One region of the Pseudalkalibacillus sp. NRS-1564 genome, then DNA from elsewhere that is predicted to be linked to it. Evidence: a T-box and tRNA genes for the amino acid it is inferred to sense, from the RefSeq annotation. Region 1 holds a T-box; the other holds one or more tRNA genes.
The links. A T-box is a leader RNA that pairs with one kind of tRNA and senses whether it is charged. The one in region 1 lies ahead of tyrS (tyrosine--tRNA ligase), so its partner is inferred to be a tRNA-Tyr.

Region 1 (16,097 bases):
ATCTTATCGGAGATGGTACTGGTAAAGGCGTAAAGGACAGTCAGTATTTTGTGTTTGAAGCATGTGAATACCGTCGTCACTTTTTATCTTACCAGCCTGATTATGCGATTATGACAAACATCGATTTTGATCACCCAGATTATTTTTCAGATGTTGATGATGTCTTTTCGGCATTTCAGGAAATGGCAATGCTTGTGAAGAAGGGTATTATTGCTTATGGTGATGATTCTTACCTTCAGCAAATCCAAACAAAAGTACCAGTCGTATTCTACGGCTTTGATGATCAAAACGATTTTCAGGCAACCAATATTAAAATTGATGAACATGGGACAACATTTGATGTTCATGTTCGTGATGATTACTATCGTACATTCCAGATTCCGATGTACGGGAAACACAATGTGCTGAATGCTTTATCTGTCGTTGCTCTTTGTCACTATGAAAATCTTTCAGGAGATGCAGTAGCTGCTCAACTTGCAAACTTCAAAGGAGTTAAGCGTAGATTTACAGAAAAAGTCGTTGATAACCAGGTACTAATTGACGATTATGCGCATCATCCAACTGAAATTAAAGCAACTATAGAATCAGCACATCAGAAGTATCCAAATCGTGAAGTTGTGGCCATTTTCCAACCTCACACATTTACAAGAACAAAGACGTTCCTAAATGAATTTGCAGATGTGTTAAAAGAAGCAGATGTTGTTTACTTATGCGACATCTTTGGTTCGGCACGGGAAGATGCAGGTCAGTTATCGATTGATCAACTGATTGAAAAAATCCCTAATGCTCACATGATCTCTGAAGATTCCATTCAGCAGCTTAATGACCATGATAAAGGAGTACTTCTTTTCATGGGAGCCGGTGATATTCAGAAATATCAAGAAGCATATGAGACCGAAAAAGCGTCTATTTAAGCGAGAAGGCTCCTTGAGCCTTCTTTTTTTTACTATTCTCCTGATAGAGAAGAATGAGAATATGTTATAAAAAAAAATTAAAAAAGGAATAATGAAACTTGTAACGAATTAATTATGGTGTAGGGTAGTAAAGTAGACTCATTTTTCGTTCGTATGTGAAATGACAAACTTGTGTTTACGAAAGAGGAATGAAGGGAAGAGATTCAGAAAAGGGAGGTGCCAGCACATGGAGATTATTTTGTATTTAAGTGTAGCTATTATTGCGATTGCATTTGCAGTTCTTGTTTATTTCGTAGCCCAAACTCTCAAATCCTTGAAGGATACGCTGAGTAATACGGCGAAAACACTTGATAGCCTTGAAAAACAAATGAATGGTTTAACAACTGAAACTACTGCACTGTTACATAAGACTAATTTGCTTGCAGAAGACATTCAGGGGAAATCTGAAGCTCTGGATACTGTTTTTGTACAAGTAAAAGAAGTCGGAACATCACTTGGAAAGATGAATCATTCATTAAGAAATATTTCTGGAAAAGTAACAGATGAGGCAGAGCGTCAATCTGAACAAGTTACAAAAGTCGTTCAGTGGGGAAATGCTGTCATGCAAATATGGCAAAAATGGCAAGTTAAGAAGAAAGCCACAGATCAGTACGTTGATTCAAAATAATAGGAGGTATTTATATGTCGGATAACAACATTAACACAAAAGATTTTATCATTGGTTCACTTATTGGTGGTATCGTTGGAGCAGCGGCTGCACTACTTTCAGCACCTAAATCAGGTAAAGAACTTAGAAGTGATCTAAATCAACAAGCTGGAGCAGTGAAGGAAAAGACTTCTCAATTCCGTGATTCTGCAGTAGAACGTAGCACAGATTTTGCTAACCGTGCTAAAGAAAAATCTTCAACAATTTACAAGCAAGTATCGGATCAATCGAATAACATTGTTTCAAAGATTAAAGATCGTAATCTTGAAACAGAAGAAAATAGTGATCTGCATACTCAGGCAGATGCTGACGTTGAGAGCTTCCAACAGGATCTTAGCGATCATTTCTCTGAAGAAGAACCAGCTTCAATGGAGAATCCTACTAAGTCCTAATTTGTTATATAGAAATGAAAAAGAAGAAGCATAATGCTTCTTCTTTTTCATTTCCTGTAAACTTCTTTATAATGAATTTATAGCAATTTGAAGGGGGATAAACTTATGGCCATTACAAAAATAACTACATCAGAAGATTTCAAACGCATCAAGGAAGCTAATAATCAATTTCTATTATTTAAAAATAGTACAACTTGCCCAATAAGTGCTCAAGCTTTTGAAGAATTTCAGAAGTTTTCCGAGGGTGTGTCAGAAGACGTGTATTATTTGAACGTGCAGGAATCACGTCCTTTATCAACTGAAATTGCTGACTCATATGGAGTAAAGCATCAGTCGCCACAAGCGCTAGTGTTTAATGAAAATGAGGTTGTATGGAATGATTCACATTGGAGAATCACTAATACCTCGTTATCGGATGCTGCGAAAAAATATTTAAAGTAAACGGCTTTATAAAGCCGTTTTTCTTTCACTGACATGGTTTAATGCTTAAAAGCGTTTAAGAATTAAAAGAAAAGTAGTGACATTTTATTTTTCATCGTATATAATAACCCTAATCACTTAAACAGATAGGAGTGGAGATATTATGGCTAATATCCAAATTGATGAGTTGAGAGAGAAATTAGACGAGATTAACCTGCAGCTGCTTGATTTAATTAATGAGCGTGCTGAAGTGGCGAAAGAGATAGGTAGAGTAAAGAAAGCACAGGGGATTAATCGTTTTGACCCTGTTCGGGAACGTAAGATGCTTGATTTGCTTACAGAGAAAAATGGTGGGCCTTTTGATAATTCCACTCTTCAACATATATTCAAGGAAATTTTTAAGGCAAGCCTTGAGTTACAGGAAGACGATCATCGTAAGGCGCTTTTAGTTTCAAGAAAACGCCAACCCGATAATACGGTTATTGATATTAAAGGCGAAAAAGTTGGAGATGGCGGGCAAGTTCTTATTTCAGGACCTTGTGCTGTTGAAAGCTATGAGCAAGTTGCTGAAGTAGCGAGGGCTGTTAAGAAGCAAGGATTTAAAATGCTTCGTGGTGGAGCTTTCAAACCACGTACATCGCCATACGACTTCCAGGGTCTTGGAGAAGAAGGATTAAAGATTCTTAAACAAGTTGCTGATGAGTACGATCTAGCTGTAGTCAGTGAAATTGTAAACCCTGCAGATATTGAAACAGCAGTTAAGTACGTTGATGTAATTCAAATCGGAGCACGTAACATGCAGAACTTTGAGTTACTTAAAGCGGCAGGATCCGTTGATAAGCCGGTTCTTCTAAAAAGAGGTTTATCTGCGACAATTCAAGAATTCATTAATGCGGCAGAATACATCGTATCGAACGGTAATACACAAGTAATGCTTTGTGAACGAGGAATTAGAACTTACGAAAAAGCAACGAGAAACACGTTGGATATTACAGCAGTTCCAATTCTTAAACAGGAAACTCATTTGCCAGTTCTAGTTGACGTAACGCATTCAACTGGACGCAAAGATCTTCTATTCCCTGCAGCAAAAGCAGGTCTAGCTATTGGAGCAGACGGTATCATGGTGGAAGTTCATCCAGACCCAGCTGTAGCTCTTTCCGATGCGGCTCAGCAGTTAGATATTCCACAATACGAACAATTTGTTAAAGATCTAAAAGCAAGTGGTTTATTCAATCCAGCGAAAGCTGCGCCTTCTACTTTATAAGTAGAAGGTTTTTTTCTGTGTATGATGTATGAATCCTCAACCTGATGTTCCTAAGTGGCTTGGGTTCTATTGGAATAAAAGAACGTAAGAGTGTTATCATATATAAAGATGGAAGCAAATACGACAGATTTATGATTTAGTCTTTGAAAATTTACGCTTATATAAAGCAAAAAGCGACTAAATATGCTATCTTTAATACAGTATCTAATTGTGAAATAACCTACATAATCATAATAGCAGGTGTTTCACAGCTAATAGTGGTTTATTAGTGTGAGTCGATATAGGTTTTGGTTTGCAGTCAAACGGATAGTATCGTATCATTAAATAAATTAAAGTCCGTAAGAGCATGAAGGAGGATCATCGTGAATACAACGATTTATGACGTAGCGAAAGAAGCAGGAGTATCAATGGCAACTGTATCAAGGGTTGTGAATGGCAACCCTAATGTTAAGCCTGCAACAAGAAAAAAGGTATTAGAGGCGATTGAAAGACTTGGATACCGTCCCAATGCTGTAGCAAGAGGTCTTGCTAGTAAAAAAACGACGACTGTCGGAGTTATCATCCCTGATATTTCGAGTATTTTCTTTGCTGAGCTTGCTCGCGGTATTGAGGATATTGCTACAATGTACAAATATAATATTATCTTGAGTAACTCAGATCAAAATAAAGAAAAAGAAATTCATCTTCTAAATACGATGCTTGGAAAACAGGTAGATGGAATTGTGTTTATGGGCGGTAAAATTACAGAAGAACATGTTGAAGAATTTAAGCGCTCACCTGTTCCGATTGTTCTAGCAGCAACCCTAGAAAAGGGCCAGGAGATTCCGTCAGTTAACATTGATTATCAAAAAGCTGCATATGAGCTTGTGACTAGCTTTATTGAAAAAGATCATAAAAAAATTGGACTTGTTAGTGGTCCATTAGAAGATCCAATTAACGGTGAAGAAAAGTTTCTTGGTTACCGAACAGCTTTAGAGGATGCAGGTATGAAAGTTGATGAAGATTGCGTTGCAATTGGCGACTATACGTATGACTCAGGTATTGAAGCAATGGAAGGGTTTCTTGAACTAGATGAGAAGCCAACAGCTATCTTTGCAGGTACGGATGAAATGGCACTAGGCGTTATTCACGCTGCACAGGACAACGGTTATAACGTTCCGGAAGATTTCGAGGTCGTTGGATTTGATAACACAAGACTAGCAACGATGGTTCGACCAACGCTTTCAACCGTTGTTCAACCTATGTACGATATTGGTGCTGTCGCCATGCGTCTTCTTACAAAATTAATGAATAAAGAAACAGTAGAAGAACAAACGGTTGTTTTACCACACCGTTTGCAACATCGTAATTCAACTACTCATAATCAAGATTAAAAAAACGAGCCTAGGCTCGTTTTTTTATTAATTTACTATTTGATAAAGCGCTCGTTCGCAAGTTAGTTTGTTTTTTTCTGTGATTTCCTGTTTCCTTGGAATGGGCTCATACAAATCAGCTTTATCATGCCAATTCTCTGGAAGAGAAAGTGGTGAGAGTGGGGCCCACCTTTCAATCCATTGTTTTGGTAGGGCACCGGCTACTGATAGCCCTTTCATTTCTAACCAAATTCTTGACCAAGCGCGTGGTACAACACGCCAGATATCGTAACCACCCCCGCCAACGGCAATCCATTTTCCATCACAATACTCATGAGCTAATTGGTGTGCTAGTTTCGGAATGAACTCATAGCTTTTCATGGAAACAGAGAGATGTGTTAACGGATCATAATAATGAGCATCTGCACCATTTTGAGTTAGGATTACATCAGGCTTGAAAAAATCGATTACTTTTCGAAACGAATCCTCGTACACTTCCTGAAATGACTCGTCCTCTGTAAAAGCGTCAATCGGAATATTAAATGAAAACCCATATCCTTTTCCTTGACCTTTCTCATTAATATTTCCTGTTCCAGGAAATAAATAGCGTCCCGTTTCATGGATAGATAGTGTGCAAACATCAGGGTCGTCGTAAAAAGCCCACTGCACACCGTCTCCGTGATGGGCGTCAGTATCAACATAAAGGACCTTTGCACCGTATTTTTGTTTCATGTATTCAATGGCGATTGAACTGTCATTATAGATGCAAAAGCCTGATGCTTTACCTCGGAAACCGTGATGGAGTCCTCCGCCTATGTTAAGGGCATGATCAGACTTTCCTGTCATAACTGCATCAACTGCAGTCAGCGTTCCCCCAACAATAAGAGCACTAGCTTCATGCATGTTCGGAAAGATTGGCGTATCTTCTGTTCCAAGACCGTAGTTAGCTGCAACAGAGGATGCAAGGTTTCCTTTACTAGCTTTTTTTTACAGCTTCTATGTAGGCTGGGTCATGAATAAGAGCAATCTCACTATCGGTTGCAATCCGAGGAGGGACCACTTCTTGATCATTTAAAGCATTTATTTCGGTAAGCAAGTCCTGTGTGAGCTTAACACGTATATGATTGAAAGGATGATCGTCACTGAATTTATAATTTAAATAGTCTGAGGAATATACAAAAAGGGAGTCGCACTTCATTTTTGAACACCCGGCATATTTGGCCAGAGAACCTCATAACCTTCATTTTTAATATCGTTTACAACGGAAGTGGGATTCATCGTTTGTATTCGAAAAACGATATTTTTGAATTTTTCATTGTGACTACACGGGTAGACTAGAACGCTAATAATGTTAACATTGCGCTTTTTAATGATTTGGGTAATATCGGCCAATTGTCCTGACACATTTTCCACCTGTACTTCAATATGTGAACTCGGCTGGTGTGCCCCTGTCAAAAGGATTAACGTATGTAACATATCCGTTTCAGTAACCATTCCGATTACTTTTCGGTTTTCAACAATCGGAATCGAACTAATGCGCTGCTCATAAAAGATCGTAGAAATTTCTTCTACAAAATCCAATGGGTGAGCTGTAATGACGTCTTTCTTCATAATAGAGGAAAGAGGAGACTGTAACACTTCCTTGTTTGGATTTGAGTCAAGAATTGATGGACTAGCATCTTTAATATCTCGATCTGATATAATGCCAGTGAGCTCCCCTTCGCTATTTACGATAGGAAGATGGCGAATGTTTTTTTCTCTCATCATTTTAATGGCATCCGCAATGGTTTGGTTCTCTTCAAGTGAAAAAACATTTTGATTCATAATTTCTTCAATGACCAACTTGGCTCACTCCTTTGCAATCTTAATACATGAAGCGATTATGGAATCGCAGGCGATCAAACGCTTGAACAGAGTCCTGGTTAATTCTTGTCCCAATTCTAGCCATTAAGCAATTTGCAGGATGAGAGCTTATTTCAGGATCATCCGTTGCATACCACTCAAGACCTCCTGCATTCATCATTTTCTCCATCACTTTACGATAATCCCAAACTGATAAACCTGTTCCTTTAAGGTCCCAATGCCAATAATACTCGGTAGTTATCACAATGTAATCATTCATTGCATCGTCCATAAATGACGTTTTGAGAAGGCTTTTGCCGACTTTAGCATTACGGTACTTTGGAATAACTTCAATCGCTCCTAATTCAATTAAATCTTCCATATTGCCTTCTGACCAACGCTCAAGTGGGTCTGGATATAGAAATGTGACATAGCCTACAATGGTTTCTCTTTCCCTAGCCACAATGATACGGCCTTCAGGCAGACCTGCTATTTCAACCAGTGCTTTATGCTGTTGTTCCGGTGGGCGAAATGCGACAAGGTCCTTATGTAAATGATAGGATGCCAGGCGATCTGGAGTAATTGGTCCTTCAATAATAAGTTTTCCATGCGGGGTGTTCTTCTCGATTGCATTATACGTTTTACGATGTTCCATCTAGTCACCACCTTTTAATAATGGTCTCAGTTCTTATTATACATGAAACGCGATAAATGTAAGGGGTTTCAATGTTATTTTTTGAAGTTTTGTCATTTGTTAAAAAATTAGGAATTTATGTTATACTATCAGTGAAAGACATGAAGGAGAAGGAGGAGATTACTTATGGAATTGAAACCGCTTTCTGCTACATTGGGTAATCATAATTTACAGGATTATGAAGCTACATACGAGAATTTTGATTGGAAAGACGTGGAGAAAACATTTACCTGGAGTGAGACAGGTAATGTCAATATGGCCTACGAAGCAATCGATAGGCACGCTGAGTCCGATCGTAAAAACAAAGTAGCTCTTTATTTTTCTGACCCAACACGAGATGAGAAGTATACGTACAGTGAGATGAAATCAATGAGTAACAAAGCAGGTAACGTTCTAAAAAAAGTGAATGTCGAAAAAGGAGATAGGGTCTTTATTTTCATGCCAAGATCTCCTGAGCTATACTTCATTCTACTCGGAACGCTTAAGTTAGGTGCGATTGCTGGCCCACTTTTTGAAGCCTTTATGGAAGGTGCAGTAAGGGATCGTCTTGAGGATAGTGAAGCAAAGGTACTTGTTACAACCCCTGAGCTACTTGAGCGCGTTCCGGTTGATGAGCTTCCTAATCTCGAAAGTGTTGTGCTAGTAGGAAATAACGTTAAAGAAGAAGGTCCTTATATAGACTTTTATAAGCATTTTGAATCAGCAGAAAAGAAGCTTAAAATAGAATGGGTTGACCGTGAAGATGGTATGATTCTCCACTACACATCAGGTTCAACTGGTAAGCCGAAAGGCGTACTTCATGTTCATAATGCGATGATACAACACTATCAAACGGCGAAATGGGTACTTGACTTAAAAGAAGATGATGTCTACTGGTGTACAGCTGATCCAGGTTGGGTAACGGGGACGTCATATGGCATATTTGCTCCATGGCTTGCTGGAACGTCGAACGTCATTCGTGGTGGTCGTTTTAGTCCAGAAGATTGGTACGGTACGATCGAAAAATATGAAGTAACTGTATGGTATAGTGCTCCTACTGCATTTCGTATGCTTATGGGTGCGGGAGATGAGATCGTTAAGAAATTCGAACTTTCATCTTTACGTCATGTACTAAGCGTAGGAGAGCCATTAAATCCTGAGGTTATTAAATGGGGTAACAAAGTTCTTGAACGGAGAATTCATGATAACTGGTGGATGACAGAAACGGGAGCACAGCTAATCAGTAATTATCCATCAATGGAAATAAAGCCAGGATCAATGGGCAAACCAATTCCAGGCGTGCACGCAGCAATCGTAGATGATCAAGGAAATGAACTTCCTGCTAATCGAATGGGGAACCTTGCGATTAAAAAAGGCTGGCCATCAATGATGCGAGCGATTTGGAATCGTCCTGAAAAATATGAAAGCTATTTCTTAAAAGGAGACTGGTACGTATCTGGTGATTCAGCTTATAAAGATGAGGACGGATACTTCTGGTTCCAGGGGCGAGTCGATGATGTTATTATGACTTCGGGTGAAAGAGTTGGTCCATTTGAAGTTGAAAGTAAACTAGTCGAACATAGTGCTGTTGCTGAAGCTGGAGTGATTGGGAAACCGGATCCTGTGCGAGGTGAAATTATTAAAGCCTTTATTTCACTTAGAGATGGTCATGAACCGTCTGATGAGTTGATGGAAGAGATAAGAAATTTCGTTAAAAAAGGACTTGCAGCTCATGCAGCACCTCGAGAAATCGAATTTAGAGATAAGCTTCCGAAAACGAGAAGTGGTAAGATCATGCGTCGCGTATTAAAGGCGTGGGAGCTGGATTTACCAACTGGCGATTTGTCTACAATGGAAGATTAAGTAATAGAAAACAGCCTGCAGCATTATGCTGCAGGCTGTTTTTTTACTGGTCGTTATTGCTTGTGTTGCCGCCGGTGCTATTTGAATTATTTCCGCTGTCAGCACCATTTGTAGGACTACTATTTCCATTGTTATTTCCATTACCGGAGTTGTTATCATTTGCATTTTCACCGGTGTTGGTATTCCCTTCATTTGAAGATGAATCTTCTGAGTTGCTAGATTCATCACTCTCATTATCGGAGGGAGCATTATTTTCGTTCTCTTCATTATCAGAAGCTTCATCATTTTCTTCATCTGTTGAAGGTTCTGCTTCTTGTTTTTTCTCAGGTTTTGGCTCTGGTTTATCAGACCAATCTCCATTTGTTACTTTAGCCGATGGTCCCGATTCATTCCCAGCTACATCAACTGCTGTTACGTAATAGGCATATGCACCAGAAGGGATGTTGAATGAGCTACCATCAGATGCTTTTACGCTTCCAAGCTTCGTAAATGAACTACTACCGTTCGAAGCGCGATAAATACGATAACCAACAATATCACTTTCACCTGAAGCACCCCAATTTAGTGAAGAGCCACTTATTGAAACGCCACCAACTGCGCCAGGTTTTTTCCCATTTTCTGAAGCAGTTTTTCCTTCTGACACGATATTTAAATCACTAAATCCAGAAGGGAGAAGCTGTGAAATATCAACTCCTGAGAAGTAATCCTCTTTAATCATGACTCCGCTGGATACAAACTCTTCTGGAGTGGAACTAAGTGCTTGATAGGTCTTACCATTCATGATGACATAACGACCTTGAGTGAGACTGTCATCCACTTCAGTTGGTACATACTTTGCGTTGAATAGATCAGTTTTGACAAGTCCGGCTTTCTGACAGAGATCAGAAGCGAGCTTTCCAGATATACCACAGAACGAACGTCGCACAATACCCGTTGGCATTTTGAATGATTCTTCTGGATCCATTATTTCTGGTTTTTTATCATAAGCGGCATTAGCAAATAGTGCCCATAAGTTTTTGTTTCTGTTGGCATATTGACTATCCATGCTAATTTGTTTGTCATATCCAGTCCATACACCTAGTGAAACATTAGGATTGACTGCTACAAACCATGAATCATAATAATTTTGTCCAGTTCCTGTTTTTCCTGCCCAGTCAGAAGCGAATTTTAATTTCCCTGGAATGTCTTGGGCAGTACCCTGGTTAACTACATCACGCATCATATCGATTGATAGATAGGCAGTTTGAGGACTGAAAACATCCACTGGTTCTGGTTTTTGTTCGAAAATGGTGTTTCCATCGCGGTCAACTATTTTATCAATTAAATAAGCATCAACAAACTTTCCTCCATTAGCAAACGTGCCAAATGCGTTGGTATTCTCTTCGACACTTACTCCCCGTTGTAGCGCACCAATTGCCATTGAAGGATTGGTTCGATCATCAAGAGTCATTGTACTAAAGCCCATCTTCACCAAATAGTCGGTTGCGTCCACTGGGTTCATTTTATTATAAACTCGAACAGCTGGAACGTTATAAGACCTTTCCAACGCTTTACGTGCAGTTACAAGACCATGGTAGTTTGATGAATAGTTACCAGGATTATATCCATCTTGAATTGGTAAGTCTGGCACAATATACCCAGGCTGAACTTTTCCCATTTCCGTTGCCGGGGCATAGTCAAGCAATGGTTTCATTGTAGAACCGTTTGATCGATAGGCGTCTGTAGCATGGTTAAGTTCTTCTTGCGCGAAATCCCTTCCACCAACAAATGAAAGAATTTTTCCAGATTCATTTTCGATGAGGATACTACCTACTTGCATAGGAAATTCTTTATTTTCAAGCTCTCCAGTTTCAGGATTTTGCACGGAGAGGGTTTTAGCACTTTGGAAATAGCTTCCGTTTTCTAGCACTTTATCTCTTGCAGCATTCATAGATTCATAAATATCTTTGTCAATTGTAGTATAAATTTTATATCCATTTTTGCGAAGCTCTTTCTCTGCATTACTCATAAATTCAAGGAATACATCTGAATTTTCTTGAACTTCTTCCCATTTCAAATCCATTTTCTTGGCTATTTCCGTTGCAGATCTACCAGTAACGTTAGCATCATAAGTGATTTGATTGTAATAGTCTACACTCTTCGAAAGTTCCTTCCCGTCATATCCTTCTTCATTCGCGATCTGCTCGGCAAGAACTCGCTTCGCACGATCTTCAATCTCAAATGTAAGGTAAGGGTATTTTTCTACTGGCGAAGGCGAAGACTCAGCTAGATTTTTTTCAATATCGTATTCTAGCGCTTTGTTATACTCTTCTTCAGTGATTGTTTCTTCTTCATACATACGATATAGAACAAATTCCATCCGATCGATTCCAGCTGAAAGATCCTTCTTTACCTCACCCGAATTTGTAAAAGGGGTGTATGTATAAGGGTTTTTGGGAATACCTGCAATGAATGCAGCTTGAGGCAAATTTAAATCACTAGCATTGACACCAAATATGCCCTGTGAGGCTGCTTGTACGCCCGCAATATTATTACCGGAAGCATTTCGTCCATAAGGAACGATATTAAGGTATGCTTCTAGAATTTCTTCTTTATTAAAGAAATTTTCGAGTCGAAGAGCGAGTAGCATTTCTTTTGCTTTTCGTTCGAAAGAAACTTCTCTTGTTAGAATCTGGTTCTTAACTAACTGTTGTGTTAATGTACTACCACCGCTTCGATCATCTGAATTGGTGACTTCTTGAAGAACGGCACGTCCAATTGCTTTTGGAACAATACCATCGTGATCGAAGAAATATTCATCTTCTGTGGAAATAACTGCTTTTTGTAGAAGAGGAGAAACGTTTTTTAACTCAACCTCTTTTCGCTCAATATCAGAACGAAAGTTACCAAGAAGAACATCACCTGCAAAATATACCTCACTGGTTTCTTCATAGTTATAAACGTCTCTCTTCATCTCATCGTAAGAGCGAATCGGTTCATCTTTAACAAGTGATGCGAAATATCCTGCACCAACACCACCGGCGAAAATAGTGCCCATTAGACCTAGCACGATAAAAATAAGAAATAAATTCCAAGTCACTTTGTAGGCGATCCTGGACCCGGTTAAGATGTTATATTCTTGTAATCTATCAATGAACGCGTTCCACTTCTGCCTGATAGAAGAAAAAAGCTCTCGCATTCCTATACCCCCTCAAATTAATCCTGTTTATTATAGCATATGTCGTCGAGATTTGTATAAACTGGTAGGGATTTCTGTAGGCTTAGAATTGACATGATTTTACCTTTGTGATATTAATTTAATTAGTGTTTTTTAATGAACGACATGCCTTGATTGGACGAAGTAGCATTTTTCTCCCTTTTTCAGAGAGCTGATGTGCGGTGAGAATCAGCATAAAGGAAAATGTGAATTACCTCCATGAGCATCTAATGGGAAAGACAGTGTCTGTGTAGCATTAGACGGTTCAGACCGTTATTCTGACTGAGTGGGAGAAAGGTTACTTTCTTCAACAAGGGTGGTACCGCGATGAAACTCGTCCCTTTTCTGGGGCGGGTTTTTTTTGTTTTTTTGCCCATTTGGATTATTTTAGTGGTTTGCCAAAAGATATTATTAACGAAAGGGAGTCGATTACATGCACATATTAGAAGAATTAGAAACAAGAGGACTTTTAAATCAAGTTACAGATAGAGAGGGCCTTGAAAAGGAACTTTCAGAAAACCGCATTGCTCTTTATTCTGGCTTTGATCCTACAGCTGATAGCCTTCATATTGGGCATCTTTTGCCTATTCTAGCCCTACGTAGATTTCAGTTAGCTGGCCACACGCCGATTGCGCTTGTTGGTGGAGCTACTGGGCTGATTGGTGACCCTAGTGGCCGTTCAAATGAACGTACGTTGAATTCAGAAGACATTGTAAAAGATTGGACGAATAAGTTACAGGGACAGCTTGCTCGCTTTTTGGATTTTGGAACAGATGCGAACTCTGCAAAAGCTGTAAACAACTACGACTGGATTGGGGAGTTAAATGTTATTCCATTCCTGCGTGATGTTGGAAAGAACTTTGGTTTGAACTATATGCTTGCGAAAGATTCTGTTACTTCACGTCTTGAAGCGGGAATTTCTTTTACAGAATTTACGTATATGATTCTTCAATCATATGATTTTCTTCAGCTTTACCGGAAAGAAAACTGTCGTCTTCAAATTGGAGGAAGTGACCAATGGGGGAACATCACAGCAGGTCTTGAACTGATTCGTAAAGAAGAAGGCAGCGAAGAGTCTTCAAAAGCCTATGGAGCAACATTCCCACTTGTTACGAAGAGTGATGGTTCTAAGTTCGGTAAATCTGAAGGTGGAGCGATTTGGCTTGATGCCGATAAAACCTCTCCTTACGAATTCTATCAGTTCTGGATTAACACAGATGATCGTGATGTTGTGAAATTTCTTCATTACTTTACATTTTTAAGTATTGAAGAAATTAAAGAGATTGAATCAAAACATATCGAAGCACCGGAAAAGAGAGAAGCTCATCGTACTCTTGCTGAAGAAGTGACAAAGCTTGTTCACGGAGAAGAAAAGCTTCAGCAGGCAATCAACATCTCGGAAGCGCTGTTCAGTGGTGACATTAAACAGCTAACAGCTGATGAAATCCGTTTAGGTTTTAAGGATGTTCCTTCTTACCATGTAGAAGATAATGAAAAGGGACTTATTGACCTTCTTGTAGAAGCTGGTATTTCTTCATCTAAGCGCCAGGCAAGAGAAGATGTTAAAAATGGAGCGGTGTATATCAACGGTGAACGGTGTCAGGAAATGGATAAAGTTATTTCAGAAAGCGACCAAATCGAAAGTCAATACGTGATTATTCGTAGAGGGAAGAAGAAATATTTCCTTCTTACGTATTAATCATTTAGCTATTTTAACTAATACTGGTGATTCCCAATAACGGTTGGTTATCACAGAGAGTAAATGAGTAAAAAATCACCAGCGGTTATGAACAGCCAATCTTTAAGAGGAAGACCCTCCCATTGAAAAGAGGAGGATCTTCCTCATTTTTATATTTTTTGTACTAAGTAAATTTGGACATAAAAAACCCCGGAATAAGTTCCGGGGTTTTTGAAACAGCTTAACGAGAGTAATACTCAACGATAAGAGCTTCAGTGATTTCAGCAGGAAGTTCAGAACGCTCAGGAAGACGAGAGAACGTACCTTCAAGCTTATCTGCATCGAAAGTAAGGTATTCTGGAACGAAATTGTTTACTTCGATAGCTTCTTTGATGATGTCAAGGTTGTTAGACTTCTCACGAACGCTGATCACTTGACCAGTCGCTACACGATAAGAAGGAATGTCAACGCGTTTGCCATCAACTGTGATGTGGCCGTGGTTAACTAGCTGACGAGCCTGACGGCGAGTGCGAGCTAGACCTAGACGATAAACAAGGTTATCAAGACGAGCTTCAAGAAGAATCATGAAGTTTTCACCATGAACACCTTTCATTTTGCCAGCATCATCGAAAAGACGACGGAATTGACGCTCAGTCATGCCGTACATGTGACGAAGCTTTTGCTTCTCTTGAAGTTGAAGACCATATTCAGAAAGCTTTCTACGCTGGTTAGGTCCGTGTTGACCTGGAGCGTAAGGACGCTTTTCCAATTCTTTACCTGTTCCACTTAGAGAAATACCAAGACGACGAGAAATTTTCCAACTTGGTCCTGTATAACGAGCCATAATTAGCTCCTCCTTTATACCATTATTATTGGTATAAAATAAAAACAGTGTCGTGATTCCGGTTTGTGCACATTGTGTTTTCACACGCCTTCACCTCGACAGCCGGAGGTTACGCGGCGTACCTATTAAAAGGAACACAATGAAATCACAGCCCGTCACGCTGCTGCCCATTCTTATTTTACACAAATGCTATTGTAACTCTTTCAGTATTAGATGTCAACTTTAGTAGAAATGAGGTGGATAGAAAGTAAGTGTACATCATTGGTTAGGATATGAGAAAGATAAATACCTCTTCACCTTATAATAGAAAGCGCTTACAATGGAAGTGTATCTAGCTATTTTTATAACAGGGGGTTATAACTTTGACAGGGAAGCATCGCTTTGAGACAAAAACAATTCATGATGGATATGAATCTAAATCGCATCACAACAGCCTGGCATCTCCTATTTATCAAACATCAACTTTTACATTTGAAACGGCTGAGGCTGGTGAACGAAGGTTTGCAGGTGAGGAGCCTGGCTATATTTATTCAAGACTTGGAAACCCTACTGTTCGAATGTTGGAAGAGCGGATTGCCTCTCTTGAAAATGCTGAGGCAGGCTTAGCGTTTGGTTCGGGAATGGCTGCCGTGTCTGCTGTTCTTTTGAACCTAGTGAAGACAGGCGACCACATTCTTTGTTCAGAAGGGGTCTACGGATGTACTTTCGGATTACTTAAAATGTTAGAAGAGAAATTTTCGATTGAACATGACTTGCTTCCGCTAGACTCAGTTGAGCAATTACAAAAAGCAATTCGTCCAAATACTACAGTTATTTATATTGAAACTCCGATTAATCCAACATTGAAATTAATTGATCTTGAAATGGTTTCTGCAGTCGCAAAAGAAAAAGGAATTAAGGTTGTGGTGGATAATACATTTTCGACTCCTTATTTACAGCGCCCGCTAGAATAT
Region 2 (16,097 bases), on a different contig from region 1:
TTTGGGCACATTCGAGTGAAATCTTCGTTTCACTCGCCTTTCATTCCAATACGTGCTGATCTATCATAATACGAGGTAACTTCATTTCAAAGGTAGAACCTTGCCCTTCTTCACTCTCTATTAGCAACTCTCCTCCGTGTTGTTCAATAATCTTCAAACAAACTGATAACCCAAGCCCCGTACCACTCTCTTTTGTTGTGAAAAATGGTTCCCCTAGTCGATCAATATCTTCTTTAGAAATACCGGCGCCATTGTCGGTAATCCTTACAGATATAAACATCTCTTGAACATCCATACTCACATGAAGATATTTCGATTTCTCCATTTGACTCATTGCTTCAATAGCGTTTTTCATGAGATTAATAAACACTTGCTTTATTTGATTAGGATCAGCAAAAACAACAGCTTCCTCATTCCCAAAATTCGTTTGTAATGTCACATCGTTCAATAGAGCATTAGACTCAATCAAGGTTGAGACCTGCTTTAATAAACCTTTCATTTCAACATTCGTAAATAATGTACTATGCGGCTTTGCTAGCGTTAGAAGTTCACTTAGCACTAATTCGATACGGGATATTTCTGAAAAGATTATTTCAAAATACGGCATAGTGGATTCCTTCTTCTCAAGCAGTTGAAGAAATCCTTTCACTGATGTTAGAGGATTCCGAACTTCATGAGCAATTCCAGCGGCAAGCTGTGCAGCTGATGCTAGCTTTTCAGATTTAACCGCAAGGGCTTCATTTGTTTTAAGTAACCGCTCTTCTGATTGCTTTCTAAAGGTTTTATCCTTAATCGTTCCTGTCATTCCTTCAAATCTTCCTTTAGAGCTATATTCATATTTAATAAAGACCTCACACCAGACGAACCCCCCGCCTTTTTTCTGAACCCTGAATTCAAATACGTTAGATTTTTCTGCGCCATCTTGGAATCGAGATAATTCTTTATGTAAATTCAGCCGATCATCTGGATGTATATAAGATAAGCTGTATGTGCCTATTGATTCCTGAACATCGTATCCAGTTAACTCACCCCACGCTTCATTCAACCAGATCCAACTACCATCTATTCCAGTTTGAAAAACAACTTCGTTTAAGCTGTTTTATGACACTATTATAGTTTTCTGATAGTTTACGATATTTTTCCTCACTATCTTTTAATTTGGACAGAAGTATGACAGAGCGATCATAATAAGAAGAGAACCACCAAACAATTACCATAACTGAGATCGTAAAGAATATGTCCACTAACCAATTGATTTTAATTTCATTCACAGAATAAAGCCAATAATCCCATAATAAAATCGCCATAAAAAACGTTACAACAGATATAATTCTTCCTTTATATCGCTTCATTTCGTCACCATTTCCCAAGTGATTTATTAATTACTAGTTTATTGGAAATGAAGCCTATGTGCAAACACACATGTGCCGTTAATAAAATAAAAAAACTCCTTGAATAAGATTACTTATTCAAGGAGTTTTGGGTATGCGCCTTAGAGGATTCGAACCTCTGACCCACAGCTTAGAAGGCTGTTGCTCTATCCTACTGAGCTAAAGGCGCACGATATGAATGGTATTCAATCTCAACAAAAGTATACCATGATTAAAATCAGGTTGTGAAGTAGCTTTTAAAACTCTTCTACAATATGTAATGGAGCGGGTGATGGGGATCGAACCCACGACATCAGCTTGGAAGGCTGAGGTTTTACCACTAAACTACACCCGCAAAAATGGCTGGGCTAGCTGGATTCGAACCAACGCATGACGGAATCAAAATCCGTTGCCTTACCGCTTGGCTATAGCCCAATCATGGTGGAGGGGGACGGATTCGAACCGCCGAACCCTGAGGGAGCGGATTTACAGTCCGCCGCGTTTAGCCACTTCGCTACCCCTCCATGATGAAATTGTAATATGGTAGCGGCGGAGGGGATCGAACCCCCGACCTCACGGGTATGAACCGTACGCTCTAGCCAGCTGAGCTACACCGCCACTTAAATTATGTATGGTGCGCCCGAGAGAAGTCGAATCCCTAACCTTCTGATCCGTAGTCAGACGCTCTATCCAATTGAGCTACGGGCGCAAAAAATATATGGTGCGGGTGAAGGGACTTGAACCCCCACGTCGTAAGACACTAGATCCTAAGTCTAGCGCGTCTGCCAATTCCGCCACACCCGCTTGTGCTGTGCATCAGCGACGTTTAATAATATACCATTGAATCATTTAAAATGTCAATCATTATTCTAAAAAAATGTAGAAAGTTTCTTTTGCAAAGAGTGAAAGCGTTGACATGCTCTTCTCCCTCTCATACGATAAGTTGTAGAAAAGGAGCTGTTACATATGAGTTTATCACAGTCCATTACAGGCGCAAAAGAATTCGACAAGAAAGACCCTTTAGCCCATTTACGTGATAAGTTTTACTTAAATCCAAATACGCTATATTTGGATGGTAATTCACTTGGTCTTCTATCAAAGAATGCGGAAACATCCCTTCTTCGATCTCTTGATGACTGGAAGCAACATGGAATTGATGGCTGGTCTGATGGAAAGCAGCCTTGGTTTTATATGGCAGAAAACATCGGTGAGATGACATCAACGCTAATCGGTTCACATGCTTCTGAAACAATTACTACCGGTTCAATTACAACTAACCTTCATCAGATGCTCGCTACTTTTTTTAAACCTTCAGGAAACAAAACAAAAATACTAGCCGATTCTTTAACATTTCCATCTGACATTTATGCTATTCAAAGTCAGCTTGAACTTCATGGGTTATCCCCAGAAACTAATCTAGTGCAAGTTCCGAGCCGTGACGGAAGAACAATCCTGGAAGAAGATATCATTGAGGCCATCGATGAGACTATAGCCCTTATTCTCCTCCCTTCCGTACTTTACCGGAGCGGACAATTACTAAATATAGAAAAAATCACAAAAGCAGCCCATTCTAAAGGAGTAATCATTGGCTTTGACTTAGCTCATTCAATCGGAGCCATTCCACATAAACTTCACGACTGGAACGTTGACTTCGCGGTTTGGTGTACATACAAGTACTTAAATAGTGGCCCTGGTGGTGTTGGTGGACTTTTTGTGCACGAAAACCACCTTGGCAGACGCCCCGGTCTTGCTGGATGGTTCAGTTCCAAGAAAGAAGTGCAATTCGATATGAGCCATACGCTTACTCATGCTGAAACCGCTGGCGCATTTCAAATAGGCACACCCCACATTTTTAGTATGGCTCCTTTAATAGGAGCTTTGGAATTGATGAACGAAGCTGGCATAGATGCGATTCGAGAAAAATCATTGTCTCTTACCAACTATTTAATGTGTCTTATTAAAGAAAATCTTGCTGAAGATGGTTTTACAATCACTAATCCATCAGAAGATGATCGACGGGGTGGGCATATTTGTCTCGAGCACGATGAAGCTGCTCGAATTTGCAAAGCGCTAAAACAAAAAGGCGTCATTCCAGATTTCCGCTCACCAAACGTCATTCGCCTTGCACCAATTGCTCTCTATTCATCATTTGAAGATGTTTATCATGTTGTCCAAATTCTAAAGAGTATTATGATTGAAAAAACGTATCAGCAGTTTTCTAACGAGCGAAACGTTATCTCTTAAGTGAGTATAATTTGGTTTTTCTCCATTCATACTATGTGAAATGAAGGAGGGAAACAGGATGACTCAGCTGAACGAACTTGAACTTCAAAATCTGCGTCACATGATCGGCGGACATGAAACACTCGCAAACAAACTTGATTCCTATGCCCAATCTTGTACTTGTCCGCAGCTTAAGCAAATGCTTCAAAAGGATGCACAAGACGCACGCAACACACAACAACAATTAATCAGCTTCTTAAGTTAAGGAGGGATTTTATGAATGAGAAAGACATGGTAAATGATTATTTATCCGTATTGAACAGCAGCTTAAGTAATTACGGGAGCGTCATTTCTCAAGCTGACAATCAACAACTTCGTCAGGCTCTTCAACAAATTAGAAATACTGATGAGCAGCGACAATATAACCTTTATCAATACGCTAAACAAAAAGGGTATTATCAGCCAGCTGCCCCAGCCCAAACCAATGAAATTCAACAAGTTAAAAACCAACTAACAGCTCCGCAGCAACAACAGAATAATCAGCCTCCTCAGGTCCATTAATCCAGAGCCGGTGAAAACCGGCTCTGTGTCTTTATGCTCATTTTTTCATAATTTTGTAAATAGAGTTTCAGCCTCCCTTTATATGGATAATTAAATGAGTATTACCTATAGGGAGAGATTGATATGGACTATATTCTTAATGCAATAACTGAATTTTCCGCGTTCATCTGGGGTTATCCTATGATGATTTTACTCTTAGGCGGTGGATTATTTTTAACAATCCGCCTCGGCTTCTTTCAAATAATCTTTTTTCCCCACGCTTTAAAACATACAATTGGTAAAATTTTCAAAAAAGAAAAAGGAGATGGCACAATATCACCATTTCAGGCCTTTGCCTCCGCTCTTGCATCTACTGCAGGTGCTACAAACATTGTTGGGGTTCCTGTGGCAATCGCTTTTGGAGGACCTGGCGCTATTTTCTGGATGTGGATTGTCGCTATTATTGGAATGTCAACAAAATTCTCAGAAATTGTTCTCGGGATCAAATACCGAGAGGAAGACAAAAACGGCGTTTATGTTGGCGGCCCAATGTATTACATAAAAAAAGGCTTGGGATGGAAGTTCGCTTCATCTCTATTCGCTTTTGGACTGATGATTGAAATCATTCCAAGTGTCATGGTACAAACTAACTCCATTTCAACACTCTCAGAGAGTTCTTTTGGATTACCGACCTGGGTAACAGGTGTCTTACTAATTATCCTTATATCAATTGTTGTATTCGGTGGAATACGTAGAATTGGTTCTGTAGCTGAGAAGATTGTTCCATTCATGGTACTTACATATATTGCAGGCGCTATCGGTGTTATGGTGATTAATATAGAAGAGTTTCCAGCTGTTATGAAACTTATTTTCGTACATGCTTTTCAACCGATCTCAGCAGCTGGAGGTTTTGCCGGAGCTGGTTTTGCTGCAGCTGTTAGATGGGGCCTTGCTAGAGGGCTTTATTCAAACGAAGCCGGTATGGGTACGGCGTCTATTGCCCATTCTGCAGCACATACGCCTCATCCATGTAGACAGGGATTATGGGGCATTTTCAGCGTTTTTGTCGATACAATCGTTCTCTGCACAGTAACAGCTTTTACAGTGCTTCTTTCAGGAGCTTGGAAAGACGTTAAACCCTCAAATGCAGCTGATATGGTTTCAGATGCTTTCTCTGGACTAATGGGAGCTACATGGGGCCCCATCTTTGTTTCTTCCCTCCTATTGATTTTTGTTATCAGTACGATAGGTGTCCTTGTCTTTTATGGTGAGAAACAAGCTGAATACTTATTTGGCACACCCTTTTCTAGAGTAATGCGATTTGTTTATATTATTTCTATTTTTGTTGGAGCTATAGGAGGACTTCAATTTGTTTGGGAGCTAGTCGACATTACACTCGCCTTGTTTGTTATCCCAAACGTTATTGCGATCTTATTCCTTAGTAAGGAAGTGAAAGAACTAACTGATGACTACAAATTAAATTTCTTAAAGCAAGCCCAAACGAAAGACAAAGGCATTAGTTCATAAGAAATTCACATGGGACATTCACCTAATTTAGGTTCCTCTCCGCTCCTGCCTATATCTTTTCTAGACGGAAACATACAGTGGTAAAGAAAGAGAATTTAAAGGGGGACCTAATATGTATCATGCAAACAATGCACCATACGGAAATGAGCCTTACCAACCAGTAGCTGGAGCTTCTTACGGCATGCCTTGTCACCGACCAGCTGGAAACGGCTTTGCGCTAATTGTTGTACTATTTATCCTGCTTATTATAGTAGGAACAGCTTTTATTAAATGTTAGTTTTTAACAAGCAAGAGCCACTTGGTTCTTGCTTTTTTTAATTACGCTATGTTAGCTTAATTTTCGATTTATAGTTCATTCATTTTTTGATGAGTCAAAAATCAAGAACGTTCGTTCCATGTCCTTTCCTGAACAATTGTTCCAATTAACTTTGCCTGTTATAGTGATAAAGAATGTATGATGAAAGAAGTGAGACAATGAAAACCTTATTAATCGATATGGACTCGGTTATATGTGACCTTATGTCTGAATGGCACCAGAGATACAATCATGATTACAATGACGACTTGTCTGTTGAGAAACTTGAATGCTGGCGATCTGAAGACTATGTAAAAAATGAGTGTGGAGATAAAATTTATGAATACCTTGATCAGCCAGGTCTATTTCTTGAACTCAAGCCTCTACCACATGCTATTGAAGTAATGGAACGTCTTTCATCCGTGTATGACGTAATGATTGTCACGAGTAGCCGTACATATGCTTACACTGAAAAAGAACAATGGGTAGAAAAACACCTTCCGTTTATCGGCAAAAGAAATTTGATTTTCTCGCATAGAAAAGAAATGATTCGCGGAGATTTATTATTTGATGATGCTCCACACAACCTCATCGCATTTAAAAATTCAGGGAGAATGGCCATTGCGATGAACTATCGTTATAATCAATATGTCGACGTCCCTCGCGTGAATAACTGGTTGGAATTTGAAGAATGGCTTTCAACATGGAAGTGAGGGTACAGTGGTGACTCAACGAACAGATTTGCTAATAATCGGTGGAGGACCCGCTGGAATTTCTGCTGGAATATGGGCTAAAAGACTAGGCATTAATCATTTATTGCTTGAAGCAAAGGATAGCCTTGGGGGGCAATTAAGTACAATCTATAATCAAATTGTAGACTACCCAGGTATGGTGGTTGCAAACGGTCAGGTTTTACAGGAACAGTTCATCAAACATGCTGAGGAAATCAAATGTGATTATGTTACAAACACTTGCGTTAAGTCGATCGATTGGACTAATCGGATACTTCAAACAGCAGAAGGCAATTCATATACATTTCGCACTTTGCTAATTGCATCAGGGTCTTCCCCACGTAGGCTAGATGTTCCTGGTGAACAAGAAATGATCGAGCAAAAAGAAGTATACTCGGCAACTCGAGATAAATTGAAATTCAAAGGCAAACATGTTGCTGTAATCGGGGGCGGAGACCGCGCATTCGAAGGAGCTCTTCTTCTTGCTGAAGCTGGTTCTCAAGTTACACTAATACATCGTTCTGATTGTTTTAAAGCTCGTAAGGAATACAAAGAACCTGTCATGCTCCACCCAAACATCGACATACTAACAAAAACGTTTATTACAAAAATAGATGGAAAAGGAAAGAAGAAACTATTCCTCGCTGACGAAGATCATCACTTTACAATGATGGTTGATGGTCTGTTCATTCGAATTGGTGTTAAACCAAACACTGAACCTTACGAGGATGGCATTGACGTCGATCAGGAAGGATACATTCGATGCAACTCTTATGGTGAAACATCTCTGCCATTCGTCTATGCTGCAGGAGATGTTTGCACTAGACCGCTGTTATCAAGTATTGCCTCCTCAGTTGGACAAGGAATGACCTCTGTCAAACAGCTATCGTTCTTTCTTGAAAATTAAAAAAGGACCCTGAGGTCCTTTTTTAATTTTCAATGTTAGGTTTGAAAGTTGATTTTAAGGAAAAGTTCGATGTCTTTTTTGAGAAGAGTGACTTCTTCCAAAAAATAAAGATAGTAAAATTACCACAAAAACGCCGATCCCAAAATAGAAAATATTTTCACTAGACAGCAATGATGCTGTTTCTTCATCTTTTACTTTTGCTGCTGGTTTTGTTTCACTTTCCACTATTGTCGCACCTTTGTCTTCTTCTAAAGAATTCACTTCAAGAAAATCAGCATCCAGAATGGAAACATATGAAGCCCCTTTACTTTCAAGAATATTGTTATCAGATATGGTAAGATCTAGCTCGTCATCTCCAACTTGATAAAGGGTCATATCCTCAGAAAGACTATATTCCTCATTATTTCCAACTCCTAAATCAGTCCCCTTCTTATACTCAACTGGCGTGAAAGCATTAAACCCATAGTTAAGCATGGATAATGTGTCCTGATAAGCGATTTGATCATCGTTTGCTTTCATCGTAACAGCAATCAATTCTTGACCGTCTTTTGATGCGGTTGTCACTAAAGTGAAGCCAGACTCTGAGACATACCCATTTTTTCCACCTGTAACAAAGTCATAATCGAGTAAGAGTCGATGATGGTTAATAAGCGTCGTTTCCCAATCTTCACCAACCCATTCTAATTTTTTGATTCCTATCAAAGATCGAAACTGCTCATTTTTCATGGCGTACTGTGTTATTCTAGCCATATCTTCTGCAGTCGTTACATGATTCTCATTAAAAAGTCCATTTGGGTTAACAAAATTCGTATTTTTGACACCAATTTCTTCACGTAAAAATTCGTTCATATCTTCAGAAAACGATTCCACACTTCCACTTAAATGCTCAGCTATAGCGATTGCAGCGTCATTTCCGGAATTAACCATCATTCCTTTAACTAATTTTTCTAACGAAACGATTTCTCCTTCTTTCAAATACACCCTAGTACCATCTGCTTTACGTGCACGCTCGCTTACCGTTACCATATCATCCATCTCTCCGGATTTAACAGCCATAAATGCAGTCACAATTTTTGTAATACTCGCCGGGTACATTTCGTCATTGCCATTCTTATTAAAAAGAATTTGTCCTGTTTTGCCATCGATCAGTATAGCGGTTTCGCTTCTTACATTTGGTAGTTCCTGTGCTTGCGTTACTGATGGAAATAAGCTTACAGTTAAACATATGACCATTATAAGATTCGAATAGTGTTTTAGAATCATGGAAGCTCCTCTTTCTTTTAAATGCTATTTAAACTGTTCGTTCCATATTTTCATACATTGTCTAGTATAAAAGACCTGATCCGTTTTCTATTATAGCTAAGAGTGGTAAAACAGAAAATACTTATTTCTTTATACCCTCTCTAACAACTTTTAATATAAAAGTATTGGAATGAACTAATTTTTCATTTTCTTTTTTATTTGTGAATCCTGAATTTGATAGAAGTAAAAATAAATTCAACCATAATAAAAACCGCTCAGGGCGGTTTAGTTAAGAAGCATACGATCCTTTCCACTGCTCTACCATGGTTTGAGGGGCACTCCAGCAGACCCAGGATACAAGCACTTTATTTTCTTCAGATATCACCAACCAATATTCCAACCTTCTTTTATCGAGGTTTTGATAAAATCCTGTCTTAGTAATAAAGCGATCCATTCTTATATCCCTCCAGTTCATTAGTCTCTAAATAACATATTCGTTACCCAAATACAGAACCCTCTAAATTTTCAGAAAAATGAACGTCTCCGTAACTACCAAAAAGTGCCTATATTAAGATTGTATATCATTCTTTACTCCTGAGCATTATATTAGTCAAGGAGGTGTACACAACATGGCAAACAACAATAGCTCAAACAATCTGGTAGTCCCTGGTGTACAACAGGCTTTAGATCAAATGAAGTACGAAATTGCTAGCGAATTCGGCGTTCAACTTGGCCCAGACTCCACTGCTCGCTCTAACGGTTCTGTTGGAGGAGAAATCACTAAGCGCCTTGTCCAAATGGCTGAACAGCAAATGGGCGGCGGAAGCTACTAATCACCAACTGCATAGTATGGATATAGAGGGCGGAGCAATCCGCCTTCTTCTTTATTCTCCAAGTAACGTTGAAGTTTGTACAGCATGTGCAATTAACTCCGAAAGATCACTTATTTGATCTTCATTAATTCGACGGTTAAATTCTAAAACAATGTGAGTCTTTAATTGTTCCTCATCCTCGTATGGGAAAGATATCGTTTGTCGGATAGCAGGTCGATAACCCCAAATACTTCGGATATCTTCTTCAATCTGTTCACAGTCCTCTGCATCTGATATGGCAACATCAAACAGAATTTTGATTTCACATCCTGCTTGAACATGCTCTAGCTTAAGCTGCTCCGCACTGAAACTAGCTAGATCAGCAAAAAGTTCAATCGTTACATTCACATGTTCATTTTCACTAAACTCTACTTGATACTTTCTTGAAAGAGAAGCTAAATCAACCAGATCTTTTCGATTGATGATGGAGATCTCACCATCAAGATCTCGATCATATAGCTCTCCCTCAAGAACTACTTTTACATTCTCATATATAGTTGGATCAAACATCCTGTCCCCCTCCTTACATTCTCACTATATCATGAATAAAGGAGGGAAAAGTCATTAAGAATTAGCACGTGGATGTGATCGAGCAAATTGAATAAAGGTTTCTTCGTCTCCAATTTCGCCACATGCCCCACATTGAACTCGTATGCTTGGTCCTTTATAAACCATATGGAATGGATCAGCTTTTCCCTCTTCTATAATAGACATCACTTCTCCAGATTGAGGATCTAATTTAACTGAAGTCGCTTTTTGCTCAATTTTATTAAATCTCATTCGATTGGTTTTACATCGTGGGCACAAATACGCAGTCATAAACTCACTCCCTTTTTCTTTAGTGTTACTCAAAAAAAGGGAAATTTATTCATTTTAGTATGGTATGTGAAATTATACATTAAATAACGAGCATCAAGCTCGTTATGTTACTTGCTCAATTATTTTTTCAAGTACATATTCAACAGATTGGACACGCTCATTAAATTTCTTAGGTCCAGTATCCTTCTGCCACGCCACAACTGAAACCATTTCTATATTTTCGAATGTGTTTTTAATTTGAATTGGATATAAATATTTAGGTTTGTTTTCCATTACCCATGCTCTTGCTAATGGTTCCCATACCTTCAAAATCTCAAGTGCTCGATCGGCAAAAGGTTTCACTTCTTCATAGAAGTTAACTTTGTACGTATCAAGATGTGTGCGAGTAGTATATTGTACTCTCGCTTCTTCATTTATTGTGATTAGCTGTTTTGTTAGCTTTAATAATTTTTGTGTATCTTCCATTTCATTCACCCCTACTCCCTTATCCTACCATACTCACTGGTCACCAAACACATACAAAAACCTTATATCCATTTAGGACATAAGGTCAGAAGGGAACGTAAAGATCTCTAGAAACTGAATAAACTCATGATCCAGGGACGCTTGCCTTTGCCCGTCGACTGACCTACTGCCTCATGTATCGAAGTATGATCCTCAAGCTCAGATAATTTTTCTTCTAACGAAGAAACTTTCTTGACTAGCTCTTCCAGTTCAGATCGATGCTGAAGTACTTGAACGGTGATAACCTCATTAGCTTTTTCATCTAACTGTCGCTCAAGCTGTTCTAGCCTTACTGAGAAGCGATCTAACCTTTGCTCAAATCGTTCCGGTGTTACCATTGCAACTTTTGAATTGTTTTTACCAGCTGATTTAATTTTCTCCATTGAGTAACCCCTTCTTAAATCGTTTTTAATCGATTTTAGCTCCTCAAGTGTTTCATTAGAAAATAAAAAGTGGCCAAGTTCATTCTTCTCACATGATAGGTCAAAATACTTAACCCAACGCTGAACAGTAGTAGGGTTTACACCAAGTTCATCCGAAACTTGCTTTGTTTTTAATAACATGCAATCCCATCCCTTCTGTCATTCTCAGGCCTTCGCCTGTTAGTTTGTATACGTAATATTCGCCTTTCTTTTTTATTTGCCTTCTTCGTTGACAAAACTAGTACGGTTTCGGCAAAGGTAGTGGTTTAATGCTAAAGGAAAAGGATTTCGACAATGAATAGGAATGTTTTTGTAACATCTGCTCAAACTAAAGTAAGGAGGTGTCAGTATAATGACCAAAAAGCAAAAACTTGATCAAACAAAACGTAAAGGCAAAACTCAGGAAGAAACTAGAACTGGATATGGAAATAAGAAAATGGAAGGACCAGATCGACCTTCCACTTAAAAGCAGGGCTATTTCCTGCTTTTTTGTATGAGCAGATTTTCCACTTCCATCGCAATTCTGATCTGACTTCTCTTTCTTTCATACCAATCTGAAATGAGAACTTTATCTGGTAATTCCGCTTCAACTTTCATCATTTTTTTTACTAGTAATTGACCTCTAAACCAATCTTTCTTATCCTGTTGATGATGAGGAATAATTGGATAAACCTGTCTTAACATTGGTCCCTCTCTTCTTTTCCCCATGAACCTTTCATAATCGTAGCGTGATCCCGTTGGAGCAACTTTCATTGCAAAATGATAAAATGCACTAAAATAATTAGGATGAAAGAGGAGCTTAGCTAAGCTTTTTCCTAGCTTAATTCGGTTACGCGTATGACGAAAACCACTAACTGATAAACCAAATAGCTCTCCCCTCACTGTCGGAAAAAGAACTGTGCTAAAATGGAACCAATCTTGAATGGTGAATAGCAATGAACGAAATACCTTCTTAGCATATAAATGATGTTCCATAAGCGGTCCTTCAATCACGTGCTGCTCATTAATAATTAACGCCGTCATTAAACGATCCTGATCACCTAACTCAAGAAAAGTTTTCCATTCTTCTAACATAAAGCACGATATTCCAAGATCTCTACCAAAATGGAAGAAGGAAGTGTTTGCTTTCTTACCTAGCTCATAGAGCAATAGCTGTGGGGCTGCGTCTGCAAAGATGATCCAATTAGCTCGTTCATATGTTAGGAATAACTTCATTAATTGCTCTTCCTTTATTGCCTTAGGAAACCATTCTCCTTGTAAGTCAGTCATACTCCAACCGGCATTCCTAGAAACCATCGCGGCAAGGAACGACCATTTTATTTCTGGATTCCGATTGAAAAAATCTTGATAAAATACGGTACGTGAAATATTGTCAATGTTCCATTTTTCTATCGCTTTTGTGATTGTTTTCGTGACGTTCTCCACAATTTTTTTCACCTGCTTGAAACATTTTTGTCGTACAACTCGTAATAAGTAAAGTAAAATAGATTCAGTGCACCTTTTATATAGAAAGGATGGTTAACGTGCCGATTCGATATCCGAACGGAAAGCCGTACGTCCCTTCGGCTCAGAATCAGCTAGCAAATCAGAAACAAAAAACATACAGCAACCGTGGTATGACATTAGAGGAAGATATTAATCATAGTAATACGTATTATCTCTCAACAGGCAAAGCTGTTATACACAAAAAGCCTACGCCTGTTCAAATTGTTAACGTTGATTATCCCAAACGAAGCGCAGCCGTGATAAAGGAGGCCTACTTTAAGCAGGCATCTACGACTGATTATAATGGCGTTTACAAAGGAAGGTATGTGGATTTTGAAGCGAAGGAAACAAAAAACAAAACAGCTTTTCCATTAAGTAACTTTCATGAACATCAAATTGAACATATGAAACAAGTTCATGAGCACAACGGAATCTGCTTTGTGCTTTTACGTTTTTCAATCACTGACGAAGTGTTCCTTATGGATGCCGCTATGCTCTTTTCCCACTGGGAAACAATGAAAATTGGCGGAAGAAAATCCATTAGAAAAGAGGAGATTGAAAAGCAGGGAACGCATATTCCTTATACCTATCAACCGCGCATTGACTATATCAAGATTATTGATAAAATGTACTTCAGTTATTAAACAACTGGTTTAAATTCATAAAATGAAGGGTTCATTCGAATCCTATTAACAGTACAGGCTTGAAAGGCAGGAATATTCATGAGTGAATATCAATCACGTCAAGAACGACGTAAATCAAATGACAAGAAAAAGAAGTCCCCGAAGAAAGCTGGGAAGAAAGGTATTTTCAAAAAAATCTTTCTAACCCTCGTTGTTTTGTTTTTAGTTGGTTTAGTTGCTGGGGGAATCACCTCAATTGCCTATATCAACAATGCACCAGAGCTAGATCCAGAAAAGCTTACGAATCCACAGTCCTCCATCATACTGGATAAAAAGGATGAAGAAGTTCAAACTCTCGCAGGAACCGATGCAAGAGAAGTCGCTAAAATTGATGAGATTCCGGATATTCTAAAAAATGCTTTTGTCTCTGTTGAAGACACTCGTTTCTATGACCATTTTGGAATTGATCCACGAAGAATTGGCGGAGCTGTTCTTGCAAATATTACGCAAGGGTTTGGCGCTGAGGGTGCTAGTACGATTACACAACAGGTCATCAAGAACTCTCTCTTAACATCTGAAAAATCATTAGAACGAAAAGTTCAAGAAGCTTATCTATCCATTAAGCTTGAACAAGAATATTCAAAAGATCAGATCTTAGAAATGTATTTAAATAAAATTTATTTCGGTAATGGTGCATGGGGAGTTGTGGATGCAGCCGAAACTTATTTTGGCAAAAACATTACTGAAGAAGACTTAACACCTGGCGAAGCAGCACTACTAGCAGGACTTCCGCAGCGCCCTACCTACTATAACCCATATGAATACGCTGATCAGGCAGAACAGCGTAGAAATGTTGTGCTTAGCTTGATGGAAAAACAGGGCGTTATTACAGCTGAAGAAGCTGACAAATATCAAGCAGAAAAAGTTAGTGACATGGTTGTTGCATTAACAGAAGATAAAGAAACAGATCAATATAAAGTCTTCATGGACCAGGTTGTGAAAGAACTACGAGAACGTGATGATATCTCTGAAAAGGATATCTACTCAGGGGGACTTGAAATTTACACAACCCTAGATACGCGCGCTCAAGATATAACAACTGATGTGATTGCAAACTATCCTTATTCGAATGAAGATATGCGATCAGGGCTAGTCCTGATGGATACTAAGACTGGTTCGATTAGAGCCATTGGTGAAACACGTAAAGATGAGAACGTAATTACTTACGCAACGACAGGGAAGTTTCAGCCAGGATCAACCGCTAAACCGATTGTTGCTTATGGCCCTGCAATTGATACCGAGCAGTGGTCAACTGGCCGCTCCATTAAAGACGAGCCTCTAAAAATAGGTGACGCTAATATTCGTAACTGGGACCGCGAGTATCGTGGTCAAGTATCAATGAGACGTGCTCTCGAGATGTCTTATAACGTTCCGGCTGTTAACACCTTCCTTGAGATTGGTGAAAAACCTGCTCAAGAGTTTGCTAACAAGCTTGGTATGGATTTGAAAGATGAAGACATGGTACCTACTGCTGCTATCGGAACATTTAGCACCTCTCCCCTTCAAATGACTGGTGCTTATGCTGCTTTCGGTAACGGTGGAACGTATAATGAGCCTCACACGGTACGAAAAGTGGTCTTTCCTGACGGAAGAGAGATTAACATCGAACCTGAACCAGTAAAGGCAATGAATGATTACACAGCCTACATGGTTAGCGATATGCTTAAATCCGTTGTAAACGAAGGCACTGGAACCGATGCTAAAATTTCCGGTCTACCTGTCGCTGGTAAAACGGGTACGACAAACCATCCTCAAGAAGTCGTGCAATCACAAGGGTTCCCTACATCAGGTATTGTAAGAGATGCCTGGTTTGCTGGATATACTACGGAGTATTCCATGGCAGTATGGACAGGATTTAACGAACCAAATAAGCACTATTTAGATTCTAGCAAAGGCGAAGATGATACTTCCAAGCTCCTTTTCAAAGAAATTATGAGCCAAGTATCTGAAGGTATTAATACTGCCGACTTCCAGAAGCCCGACTCGGTCGTAGAGGTTGGCGTTGAGAAAAGCACTGGTCTATTGCCGAGTGACTACACGCCAAAGGATCAAATCGTCTATGAGCTATTTGTAAAAGGTAGTACGCCAGAAAAGACTTCTGATAAGTACAAACAACCAGACGGCGTCAAAGGACTTTCTGGAAAGTATAATGCTGACTCCAATAGCATTTCACTATCATGGCAGCCTGGTGAAGATAAGAGCTTCACTTATAAAGTAGAAATTGCTGTAAATGGTGGAGGTTATCAAGGGGTGACCGAAACAGGAGATACTGGATTTACGTTAGAAAATGCCCAAAAAGGTAGCGAATATAAATTTAAAGTAACAGCCGTTTCAGACTCAGGAGTATCAACGAAGCCTGCTGAAACATCCGTATCAGTTCCTAAAGAAGAAGAACAGGAACCTGAGGAGCCTACAGAAGAAGATACAAACGAAGATAGTGAAACACCGCCGGACGAAGGTAATGATGAAAATAGCGA

Region 2: it encodes a tRNA-Tyr, which carries the amino acid that the T-box ahead of tyrS (tyrosine--tRNA ligase) is inferred to sense. The anticodon was not compared.

What each region holds. Positions count from the first base shown of each region.
Region 1 is NZ_JBITPM010000037.1:608-16,704, reverse strand. Features, by position in the region: gene murC (UDP-N-acetylmuramate--L-alanine ligase) at 1-914, shown strand, start outside; gene ACIFPW_RS16480 (DUF948 domain-containing protein) at 1,141-1,581, shown strand; gene ACIFPW_RS16475 (YtxH domain-containing protein) at 1,596-2,012, shown strand; gene ytxJ (bacillithiol system redox-active protein YtxJ) at 2,118-2,453, shown strand; gene ACIFPW_RS16465 (bifunctional 3-deoxy-7-phosphoheptulonate synthase/chorismate mutase) at 2,596-3,696, shown strand; gene ccpA (catabolite control protein A) at 4,059-5,069, shown strand; partial or broken gene ACIFPW_RS16455 (acetoin utilization protein AcuC) at 5,097-6,246, opposite strand; gene ACIFPW_RS16450 (acetoin utilization AcuB family protein) at 6,243-6,890, opposite strand; gene ACIFPW_RS16445 (GNAT family N-acetyltransferase) at 6,913-7,545, opposite strand; gene acsA (acetate--CoA ligase) at 7,711-9,426, shown strand; gene ACIFPW_RS16435 (transglycosylase domain-containing protein) at 9,470-12,604, opposite strand; T-box leader at 12,745-12,967, shown strand; gene tyrS (tyrosine--tRNA ligase) at 13,056-14,321, shown strand; gene rpsD (30S ribosomal protein S4) at 14,542-15,144, opposite strand; gene megL (methionine gamma-lyase) at 15,507-16,097, shown strand, end outside.
Region 2 is NZ_JBITPM010000012.1:126,616-142,712, forward strand. Features, by position in the region: gene ACIFPW_RS06610 (ATP-binding protein) at 41-1,045, opposite strand; gene ACIFPW_RS06615 (hypothetical protein) at 1,056-1,352, opposite strand; tRNA gene ACIFPW_RS06620 (tRNA-Arg) at 1,487-1,560, opposite strand; tRNA gene ACIFPW_RS06625 (tRNA-Gly) at 1,652-1,725, opposite strand; tRNA gene ACIFPW_RS06630 (tRNA-Gln) at 1,731-1,805, opposite strand; tRNA gene ACIFPW_RS06635 (tRNA-Tyr) at 1,810-1,894, opposite strand; tRNA gene ACIFPW_RS06640 (tRNA-Met) at 1,912-1,988, opposite strand; tRNA gene ACIFPW_RS06645 (tRNA-Arg) at 2,003-2,079, opposite strand; tRNA gene ACIFPW_RS06650 (tRNA-Leu) at 2,090-2,174, opposite strand; gene kynU (kynureninase) at 2,337-3,614, shown strand; gene ACIFPW_RS06660 (hypothetical protein) at 3,673-3,858, shown strand; gene ACIFPW_RS06665 (spore coat protein) at 3,870-4,154, shown strand; gene ACIFPW_RS06670 (alanine/glycine:cation symporter family protein) at 4,278-5,660, shown strand; gene ACIFPW_RS06675 (YjcZ family sporulation protein) at 5,773-5,937, shown strand; gene ACIFPW_RS06680 (5' nucleotidase, NT5C type) at 6,135-6,668, shown strand; gene ACIFPW_RS06685 (NAD(P)/FAD-dependent oxidoreductase) at 6,679-7,593, shown strand; gene ACIFPW_RS06690 (D-alanyl-D-alanine carboxypeptidase family protein) at 7,648-8,856, opposite strand; gene ACIFPW_RS06695 (hypothetical protein) at 9,125-9,289, opposite strand; gene ACIFPW_RS06700 (alpha/beta-type small acid-soluble spore protein) at 9,465-9,668, shown strand; gene ACIFPW_RS06705 (hypothetical protein) at 9,720-10,217, opposite strand; gene ACIFPW_RS06710 (DNA alkylation repair protein) at 10,272-10,526, opposite strand; gene ACIFPW_RS06715 (YppE family protein) at 10,629-10,991, opposite strand; gene ACIFPW_RS06720 (MerR family transcriptional regulator) at 11,099-11,593, opposite strand; gene ACIFPW_RS06725 (DUF2515 family protein) at 11,927-12,877, opposite strand; gene recU (Holliday junction resolvase RecU) at 12,976-13,581, shown strand; gene ACIFPW_RS06735 (PBP1A family penicillin-binding protein) at 13,660-16,097, shown strand, end outside.